DNA from 3 places in the Streptomyces sp. NPDC059355 genome. Region 1 is predicted to be linked to each of the others. Evidence: riboswitches for the same ligand, from Rfam matches in the RefSeq annotation. Region 1 holds a riboswitch; each other region holds the start of a gene.

Region 1 (3,261 bases):
GCGGCCGTCCTCGCTCGGGCTGCGCAGCCGGTGGACCATGCTCCAGGCGGCCCGCAAGGGGCTCTTCGCACAGATGGTCGTGGTGCCGCTGCTGCAGAAGCACCGGATCCTGACGCAGGTGTCGGGCGACCACCTGGAGGTCATCAAGCTCATCCCGCCGCTGATCGTGGACGAGGGGGACGTCGACCGGTTCGTCTCGGCCTTCCGCGAGGTCATGGACGAGGCGCACGGCGGGGGCGCCCTGATGTGGGACTTCGGCAGGACACTGGTGAAGCAGGCCGTCGGCGGCGGCTGACGGCCTGCTCCTCATCGCGGGGGCCGGCTCAGTCGAGCAGCCGGTCCCGCAGCCGGCCGAGGGTCTCGGCCGTGAGTCCGAGGCCCTCGGCGAGGTACCGGTCGACCCCGCCCCAGTGTCCGTCGATGGCGTCGAAGGCGGCCGTCAGGTACTCGGCGCGGGCGTCGAACAGCGGCGAGAGCAGTTCCATCACCTCGGGGGAGCGGGCCTCGGGCGCATCGCTGCCGCGGCGCACGCGGTAGCGGCGGTGCGGGGCGTTGGACTCCAGGTAGTCCACCACGATCGCCTCCCGCCCGACGCCCAGCGCGAGCAGGGTGACGGCGATCGACAGGCCGGCCCGGTCCTTGCCTGCCGCGCAGTGCATGAGCGCCGGAACGCTGTCCTCGGCGAGGGCGTGCAGGACCCGGCCGTGCTCGGCGGTGCGCTTCTCGATCATCGTGCGGTACGAGTTGGCCATCCGGTCGGCGGCCTTTCCGTCGCCGAGGAGCCCGCGGAGCTGCTCGACGTCGCCGTCGCGGACCATCTTCCAGAATTCCTTGCCGTCGGCCGGATCCGACAGCGGGATGTTGACGTTCCGTACGCCGGGGAGCTCGACGTCGGGCCCCTCCAAAGCGTGGTCGGCGTTGTTGCGGAAGTCGAAGATGGTGTGCAGACCGAGCGACGCGAGGAATTCTGCATCGGTTTCGGTGGCATGTGCCAGATGTCCGCTACGGAACAGTTTTCCCGGCTTGACCCTCCGCCCGTCGGTGGTTGGGAGGCCGCCCACGTCACGGAAGTTGCGCACTTCCGAGAGCTCGGGCTCCGGTACGGGCTCCGTCCGCGGGGGCCGGGGTATCTGCTGGGTCACGGGAACTCCTCCGCATCGTCGTGGCGTGTCCGAATTACACTACTTGGGGCCAACTTGCCATAACCGGAGGCGAGATCGGGCACGGCCCCGTGAGCCAGATCATACGGTGACCGTGAGTGCCTGATCGTCAAAGTCGAATGGCCCGGCCGGAGGGGTTGTTGGTGCCGGGGAATGGACGGAGGGTGACCGGAATTCCGGTGGATTCCCGGTTCTGTGAATCCGTCAGGAAATTCGTGGCTTGTTCGGTGTGGCTCAACTCGATTACCTTCGCGATCGATCCGGATGGACCGCCGAATCCTGCCGCCGTCCGGAAACCGCACCCGACTATTCACGCGCGCGGCAGGAGCGGGGGAACCAGGTAGGCCGCTGTTCCCGATCATTCGCATCGGAACAGCTCGGGGTGAAGCCGTTCATGTTCTGTTCACGGACGGCCGGACATCTCCAGTCCGAACCCGACAGCTCACCTCGCAGGCGACGGAGAGGAATTCGCCATGCCTGCAAAGGGTAAGCACCGACGTCCCAAGTCCCGTTCCGTGGCGCGCGGCTTCGCCGTCGCGGGCACCGGCGGTGCGGCCCTCGCGCTGCCGCTGCTGGGTGCCGCCGGCGCCCAGGCGGCCGGAGCCCCGGCCGCCGCGCCCGCCGCCGCACCCGTGCAGGCGCCGCAGCTTCCGGCGGCGCCGCAGGCCGCGCCCGCCGCTGTCGCGCAGGGCTCTCCCGCCACTTCGGCCGTCTACACGGTCGTGCCGGGGGACTACCTCTCCAAGATCGCCCAGGACCGCCACCTCTCGGGCGGCTGGCAGCAGCTGTACGCCGACAACCGCGAGGCCGTCGGCGCCGACCCCTCGCTGATCCACCCCGGGCTGAAGCTGACCCTCGCCGCGAAGGGCGAGGCTCCCGCGCGGAAGGCGGCCCCGGCCCCGGCGAAGAAGTCCTCGGCCGCGGCCTCGGCTGCGGACCCGGCCTCGAAGGCGAAGGGCTCCGCGGACGCCGCGCCGGCCCCTGCCCCCGCCGCCGCTCCCGCCAAGAAGAGCACCGCCGTCAAGTCCGCCGCCGCGGTGAGCGCCGCCGGCTTCGTCGCCCCCGTCGGCGGTGGCGGCATCTCCACCCCGTACAAGACCCCCGGCGCCATGTGGTCCAGCGGTTACCACACCGGTGTCGACTTCATCGCGAGCTCCGGCACCACCGTCCGTGCCGTCGGCGCGGGCACCGTGGTCTCCGCGGGCTGGGGCGGTGCGTACGGCAACGAGGTCGTCATCCGGCACGCGGACGGCAAGTACTCCCAGTACGGCCACCTGTCCCAGCTCTCCGTCTCGGTCGGCCAGAGCGTCACCGGCGGCCAGACCATCGGCCTCTCCGGCTCCACCGGCAACTCGACCGGCCCGCACCTGCACTTCGAGATCCGCACCGGGCCGTCCTACGGCTCGGACATCGACCCGCTGGCCTACCTCCGCTCGAAGGGTGTGAGCATCTGACGGCTCCCGCCGTCGGAGAGGCAGTCGGACACGTGAGGCCGGGACCCGAGGGGGGTCCCGGCCTCACGCGCTGTTATTCCGTACCGACCGGGTGGTATAGATCACGGTCCGTCAACCCCTGCCTACGGTGGCGTAGGTCACGCACCGGGGTGAAGGATGTGTTCTCGTGGCAGCGACGACGACACTCAAGACCATCGGCTCGTACGCGGCGATCGGGGACAGCTTCACCGAGGGTGTGGGGGACCCGGGACCCGGGGAGACCTTTCTCGGCTGGGCGGACCGACTGGCCGTACTCCTGGCCGATCAGCGCGAGGAAAACGAATTCCGGTACGCGAACCTGGCCGTGCGGGGGCGCCTCCTCGACCAGATCGTGGCCGAGCAGGTCCCGCGGGCCAAGGAGCTCGCACCCGACCTGGTGAGCTTCTGCGCGGGCGGGAACGACATCATCCGGCCCGGCAGCGACCCGGACGACGTGGCGGAGCGGTTCGAGGCGGCGGTCGCCGACCTCACCGGAGCGGTCGGCCGGGTCATGATCACCACGGGCTTCGACACCCGCGGCGTTCCGGTCCTCAAGCACCTGCGGGGCAAGGTGGCGACGTACAGCGCGCACGTGCGCGCCATCGCCGACCGGTACGACTGCCCGGTGC
Region 2 (3,261 bases), on a different contig from region 1:
CCTTGTTCTCGGTGGCGTCCAGGTCGATCATGGCCTGGTCGATCAGGCGCTGCTCGGTGGCGTCGTAGCCGACGAGCTCCGGGCCGAGCTGCTCGATGACGGCGAGGACGGCCTTCTCGACACCCTTGCCCATGTAACGGTTGGGGTCACCGTCGCGGAGCTCAACGGCCTCGAAGGCACCGGTGGAGGCGCCGGACGGAACTGCAGCACGGCCGGTGCTGCCATCGTCGAGGCCCACCTCGACCTCGACCGTGGGGTTGCCTCGGGAGTCCAGGATTTCCCGGGCTACGACGACGTCGATGGACGGCACGAGCATCTCCTTCTGGGATGTGACGCTGGGTGTGCGGTGGCATGTCGGGCCGTGGGATGGCCCCGCCGCCTAGAGCCTAACCGGCTCCGGGCACTGGGCCGGCCGACCGCCCGCCCCCTGGGACGAAAAAGGGCCCGAATACCCGTCTTCCGGTACATAGGGATCTCGACCACCGGCACAAACGCCGCCGCCCGGCGCGTGAGGGGAAGACGCGCCGGGCGGTCGGGCTGCCGCGGCGCCGCTCGGGCGGCCGCGGTTGTCACTGCAGGATTCAGCTGAGCTTCAGCTTCTGACCCGGGAAGATCAGGTCGGCGTCCGAGACGATGTCCTTGTTGAGCTCGAAGAGCTTCTCCCAGCCACCCTTGACGCCGTTGGCCTCGGCGATGGTGCCCAGGGTGTCGCCGGGCTTGACCTCGTACGAGCCGTTGCCGGTCTTCACGGCCGGGGCGGCCTCGGCGCGCTCGGAGCGGGTGACCGGCGCGGGGGTCTCGCGCTTGGTCTCCTTCTTCGGCTCGGTCTTCTTCGGCTGGGTCTTCTTGGTCTCGGTCTTCGTCTCCGTCTTCTTCGGGGTGTCGGTCGTACCACCGCCGGTGTAAGAGGAGTTGGAGAGGCCGACGCCGCAGGACGGCCACGCGCCCTTGCCCTGGCCCTTGAGGACCTTCTCGGCGATGGCTATCTGCTGCGACTTGGAGGCCTGGTTGGCCTGCGCGGCGTACGCCTTGCCGCCGTACGCGGCCCACGTCGAGGACGAGAACTGCAGGCCGCCGTAGTAGCCGTTGCCCGTGTTGATGGACCAGTTGCCGCCGGACTCGCACTGCGCGACGCGGTCCCACTCGCCCGCGGTGGCGGCGGAGGCCGAGCCGGCCGCCATCAGGGGGGCGGCGACGACGACACCGGTGACACCGGCGAGCGTGACGATGCGAACGGCCTTGGAGGCGCGGCGGTGCTTGCCCTTGCCGGAATTCAGCATGGAGTTCTCCTCACCGACGCCTACGAGGTGAGCTGTCGGGTTCGGGCTGATGAGTGCCCGGCCGTGCGACGTGGCGCACGACTTAACCCCTAGCCGTTTCCTTGCCGTCTCTCAACGGCCGGTCCCGGCACCTACCTTGGTTCCCCCGCTCCTGCCTTCGGCGCTTGACGCGACGACTGTTCCCTCCGTCCGCCGGCAGGATTCGGCGATGCGGTCGAAGGAGCCCGCGGTGGCGGGCGACTCAGAAGGTAGACAGGTCTCTCCCCGATGTTCAACGAGGAACACCGGGGAGAAACGGCCCCTACTTGCGCCCTCCTTACGTGCATTTGCGCAGGTGAGGGCGGGGTTTGCAGAAGGCTCCAGGCGGGACACGCCAGTTGACCGGAAGAGACACATGTCTCACTTGCAGATAACGGACATTCAGCCCTTTCCGGGTGTCCGAAGTGCCGCTGTTTTTAACTTAGATCCAGATTTTGACCAGGCGTGATCAGATTGGCGTCCTTGCCGATGACCTGCTCGTTGGCCTGGTAGAGCGCGTTCCAGCCGCCCTTGACCCCCTTGGCGGAGGCGATGGTCGCCAGACTGTCGCCCGCCTGGACCGTGTACGAGGGATCCGACGCCGCGCGAGAGGTGACGGGCGCCTCAAGAGCGGCCGTACCGCGGTGCTTACCGGTGCCGGAGGGGTCCGGGATGCCCGCCGGGTCGGTGGTGGCACCCGGGGTGCCCGGGGCCGCGGGGGCGGTGGGAGCGGTCGGGTCCGTCGGGGTGCCGGGCGCGGTCGGGTTCCCCGGGGCCGTCGGGTCGGCGGGCGCGGTCGGGGTGCCCGGGGTCGTCGGGTCGCCGGGGGTGCCCGGGAGCACCGGGGCGGTCGGCGAGGTGGACGGCACGTCCGGGTCGGGCATGACGGGCAGTCCGCTGCTGGGCGCGAGCGGCGCCGGCGGAAGCGTGAAGACCGGGGCCGGAGCCGGGGTGGGGGCGCCGAAGTCGTGCGCCTTCGCGCCGGAACCGCCGGCCGGGACCGAGTCGTCGGGGCGCGAGGCGCTCGGAGCGATCGGGGCGAGCGTGCCGGGCAGGCCCGGGTCCACGGTCGCCGCGGGGCCCTGCTGGGTCAGTCCGGCCGACTCCGAGCAGTGCCCGAACGCCTGGGCGCCCCGGGTGCCCAGCACGCGCTCGGCGACGGCGATCTGCTGCGAACGGCTGGCGAGGTCGGGGCGCTCGGCGAACTCCAGGCCGCCCGAGGCCTTCCACTCCTCCTGCGTGAACGAAAGTCCGCCGTAGGACCCGCTGCCGGAGTTGGCGCTCCAGGAGCCGCCGCTCTCGCACTCGGCGACCTTGTCCCACGTGGAGGTCTCGGCTGCGCTCGCGCCGGTGGCGGCGAGCAGCGGCAGGGCCAACGCGGAACCGGTGACTCCGGCGGTGACGACTATCGCGGGTACCTGGCGGGGGCGTCTGTGGCGGCCGTTCCCGGAACGCATGAGCTGCACCTTTCGCATAACGACTGGGTAACGGCAGAACCTAGCCTTCTTAGCACGCGAGTAACAACTCTTGACGGGGGCTGACTTGCGGTCAGCTGACGTTCAGGGGTTTCGGGCTGTGAACTTCACGGGAAGGGTGCGCAGGCCACGCATGATCAGACCCCCGCGCCAGCGAAGCTCGTTGGGCGGAACAGCGAGTTCCAGATCCGGCAGACGCGTCAGCAAAGTCGCAAGCGCCGTCTGTCCCTCAAGTCGTGCGAGCGGAGCACCCAGGCAGTAGTGGATTCCGTGCCCGTATCCGAGGTGCTGGTTGTCGGTACGGGAGAGGTCGAGGGTGTCCGGATCGGCGAACCGCTCGGGGTCCCGGTCGGCCGCGGCGAGGACGACGAGCACGGGATCGCCGGCCGCGACGTCCTGGCCGCCGAGGGTCAGCGGCTCGGTGGCGAACCGCCAGGTGGCCAGCTCGACGGGCCCGTCGTAGCGCAGCAGCTCCTCGATGCCGGTCT
Region 3 (3,261 bases), on a different contig from region 1:
GCCCTCGGTACGCCGCCGGGCCGCGCGGGCCGCCGCCAGCGGCTCCAGCAGCAGCCGCAGCTCCAGGAGGTCGGCCGCCTCCTGCTCGGTGGGCTCGGCGACGCAGGCGCCCGCGTGCCGGCGGGTGGTGACGAAGCCCTCGGACTCCAGGGTCCGCAGCGCCTCGCGGACGGGGACGCGGGAGACGCCGTACCGGCGGGCCAGCAGTTCCTCGGTCAGCCGGGCACCCGGTTCGAAGACCCCTGAGACGATGTCTTCGCGGATTGCCGTGCATACCGCGTGCGCAGGAATACGCAAGTCCGGACCTCCGCCTATTTCCGACTGCCGACGCCATTGCCGCGACCGTATCCCGATCGTACGGGGACTCTATTGCACTACGCGATAAATTCCGAGTGCGGGCGTGAATAGCGGAGGTTTACGGCCAACACGAAGGCCCCGGCTCGGGGAGCCGGGGCCTTCGGTGGAGTGCTGCGGGTCAGACGTTGACGCCGTGCTGGCGCAGGTACGCGACCGGGTCGATGTCCGAGCCGTACTGGGCACCGGTACGGGCCTCGAAGTGCAGGTGCGGGCCGCTGGAGTTGCCGGTGGAGCCCGACAGGCCGATCTGCTGGCCGGCGGCGACCTGGTCGCCGACGGAGACGCTCAGCGAGGACATGTGGCCGTACTGCGTGTACGTGCCGTCGGCGTGCTTGATGACGACGTTGTTGCCGTACGCGCCGCCCCAGCCCGCCTCGACCACGGTGCCGAGGCCGACCGCGTGCACCGTGGTGCCCGAGGCCGCGTGGAAGTCGATGCCGGTGTGGCTGCCGGAGGACCACATGCCGCCGCCCGCGTGCCACTGGGTGCTGATGTAGGACTCGTCGACGGGGGCGACGAAGGTGTTGAGGCGCTTGCGCTCCTCCTCGCGTGCGGCACGCTCGGCGGCCTCGCGCTCGGCCTTCGCCTTCTCCTCGGCCTTCTGCCGGGCCTCGGCGGCGCGCGCCTTCGCGTCGGCCTCCGCCTTCGCCTTGAGGGCCGCGGCCTCGGCCGCGTGCTCCTGGGCATCGGCCTGGGCCTCGATCTGCCCCGGAAGGTCCTCGGCCGTCACGACGGCGTTCAGGCCGGTGTCCTCCATGGAGGGGGCCTTGTCCGACGCGGCGAACGCCGGGCCTGCGAGGGAGCCGACGACACCGGTGGTGGCGAGGGCGGCTATGCCGGCGTAACCGGCGGTCTTGCGGCTCAGACGACTGGAACCACGGTGCTTACCGGCGGCACGACTGCCAAACGCCATGAAGGGGCTGATCCTTTCCTTCCTTCTCGCCTACCGGGTTAGCTGACGGGTTCGGAGCAGGAAGGTCTCCTACGGGCCCCCTCTGACGAGGCGGTCCGATTCACCCCAGGGACACATGTGGGTCCCCGGCTCCCCAGGCTCGCGCCTGACGGGGACTCGGCGATCGCTGCCCGGTGCCGCGGATGCGGCGGGTACAACTGACGGACAGCACGGCCGACGCTAGGCGGATCATCAGTCAATCGCCAAACACACACGCGTTTTTGTTGCATACGCCACACCCCATACGAGCAACCTCTCCACGAAACAGACAAAAGGGGCCCCGGCGGACAAGCCGCCGGAGCCCCTTGAAATGTCCGTCAGTTGGTGACGACGGAGACCTCACCGAGACCGAGCGCCCGAACCGGCTCCTCGATCTGTGCCGCGTCCCCCACCAGGACCGTGACCAGGCGGTCCACCGGGAAGGCGGCCAGGACCGCCGAAGTCGCCTCCACCGTTCCCGTCTGGGCCAGCTGCGCGTACAACTGCGACTGGTAGTCGTCCGGGAGCTCCTGCTCGACCTGGTCGGCGAGCGTGCCGGCGACGGCCGCGGCCGTCTCGAACTTCAGCGGGGCCACGCCCACCAAGTTCTGCACCGCCACGTCCCGTTCGGCGTCGGTCAGGCCGCCCTCCGCGAGGGTGCGGAGCACCTTCAAGAGGTCGTCGAGCGCCGGGCCGGTGTTGGGGGTGTCCACCGAGCCGCTGATGGCGAGCATCGAGGCGCCCTTGCCGTCGGCCGTGGAGCGCAGCACCTGGCCGAAGGCGCGCACGCCGTACGTGTAGCCCTTCTCCTCGCGCAGCACCTTGTCCAGGCGCGAGGTGAGGGTGCCGCCCAGGCAGTACGTGCCGAGCACCTGCGCCGCCCAGACCCGGTCGTGCCGGTCCGGCCCGATCCGGCCGATGAGCAGCTGCGTCTGGACCGCGCCGGGCCGGTCCACGATGACCACGCGGCCGGTGTCGTCGGCGGTGACCGGCGGGACCGGGAGCGGCTCGGCGAAGTTGCCGGTCCAGGCGCCCAGGGTGTCCCCCAGGACGGCGTCCAGGTCGATGCCGGTCAGGTCGCCGACGACCACCGCGGTGGCGGTGGCGGGCCGTACGTGGGCCTCGTAGAAGGCGCGTACGGCCGCGGAGTCGATCCGGGCGACCGTCTCCTCGGTGCCCTGGCGCGGCCGGGACATCCGCAGGGTCGGCGGGAAGAGCTGCCGGGAGAGCTCCTTGGCGGCCCGGCGCTGCGGGTTGGCCAGCTCGTGCGGGATCTCGTCGAGCCGGTTGCGCACCAGCCGGTCGACCTCGCCGTCGGCGAAGGCGGGCGCGCGCAGCGCCTCGGCCACCAGGCCGAGCGCCTTGTGCAGGCGGGAGGCCGGGACCTCCAGCGAGACCCGCAGGCCCGGGTGGTCGGCGTGCGCGTCGAGCGTGGCGCCGCAGCGCTCCAGCTCGGCCGCGAACTCCTCGGCGGAGTGCTTGTCGGTTCCCTCGGACAGCGCGCGGGCCATGATGGTCGCCACGCCGTCCAGGCCCTGGGGCTCGGCGTCCAGCGGGGCGGCGAGGTTCACCTCGACGGCGACGACCTGCTGCCCGGGGCGGTGGCAGCGCAGCACGGTCAGGCCGTTGGGCAGCGAGCCGCGCTCGGGGGCCGGGAAGGCCCACGGCCGGGCCTCGCCGGCCTGGGGCTGCGGGTGGAAGGTCATCGTGACGGCTGCGGTGTCGCTCACTGCTCCGCCCCTTCGTTCTCGTCGTTCACGTCGGCCTCGTCCGCTTCCCCGGCTTCCGCCGGGAGCGGCTCGTACACCAGCACCGCGCGGTTGTCGGGGCGCAGTCGGGCCGCGGCCACGGCCTGCACCTCCTCGGCGGTGATGTCGAGGACGCGCCCGACCGCGCTGAGCGCCAGCTGCGGGTCGCCGAACAGCACCGCGAAGCGGCACAGTTCGTCGGCGCGCCCGGCCACCGTGCTCAGC

What was found. Region 1 has a riboswitch for cyclic di-AMP ahead of ACFXGI_RS10115 (peptidoglycan DD-metalloendopeptidase family protein). Riboswitches for the same ligand answer to the same signal wherever they lie in the genome.
Region 2: another riboswitch for cyclic di-AMP. It lies ahead of ACFXGI_RS29265 (transglycosylase family protein); the one in region 1 lies ahead of ACFXGI_RS10115 (peptidoglycan DD-metalloendopeptidase family protein).
Region 3: another riboswitch for cyclic di-AMP. It lies ahead of ACFXGI_RS25120 (M23 family metallopeptidase); the one in region 1 lies ahead of ACFXGI_RS10115 (peptidoglycan DD-metalloendopeptidase family protein).

What each region holds. Positions count from the first base shown of each region.
Region 1 covers NZ_JBHYXN010000008.1:18,747-22,007, reverse strand. Annotated here, with positions in the region: gene ACFXGI_RS10125 (aspartate aminotransferase family protein) at 1-295, shown strand, start outside; gene ACFXGI_RS10120 (tyrosine-protein phosphatase) at 324-1,142, opposite strand; cyclic di-AMP (ydaO/yuaA leader) riboswitch at 1,421-1,629, shown strand; gene ACFXGI_RS10115 (peptidoglycan DD-metalloendopeptidase family protein) at 1,634-2,614, shown strand; gene ACFXGI_RS10110 (SGNH/GDSL hydrolase family protein) at 2,781-3,261, shown strand, end outside.
Region 2 covers NZ_JBHYXN010000038.1:60,546-63,806, forward strand. Annotated here, with positions in the region: gene eno (phosphopyruvate hydratase) at 1-316, opposite strand, end outside; gene ACFXGI_RS29265 (transglycosylase family protein) at 582-1,280, opposite strand; cyclic di-AMP (ydaO/yuaA leader) riboswitch at 1,283-1,453, opposite strand; gene ACFXGI_RS29270 (transglycosylase family protein) at 1,736-2,755, opposite strand; gene ACFXGI_RS29275 (cytochrome P450) at 2,858-3,261, opposite strand, start outside.
Region 3 covers NZ_JBHYXN010000028.1:70,560-73,820, forward strand. Annotated here, with positions in the region: gene ACFXGI_RS25115 (GntR family transcriptional regulator) at 1-297, opposite strand, end outside; gene ACFXGI_RS25120 (M23 family metallopeptidase) at 476-1,270, opposite strand; cyclic di-AMP (ydaO/yuaA leader) riboswitch at 1,283-1,442, opposite strand; gene ACFXGI_RS25125 (M16 family metallopeptidase) at 1,627-2,994, opposite strand; gene ACFXGI_RS25130 (M16 family metallopeptidase) at 3,015-3,261, opposite strand, start outside.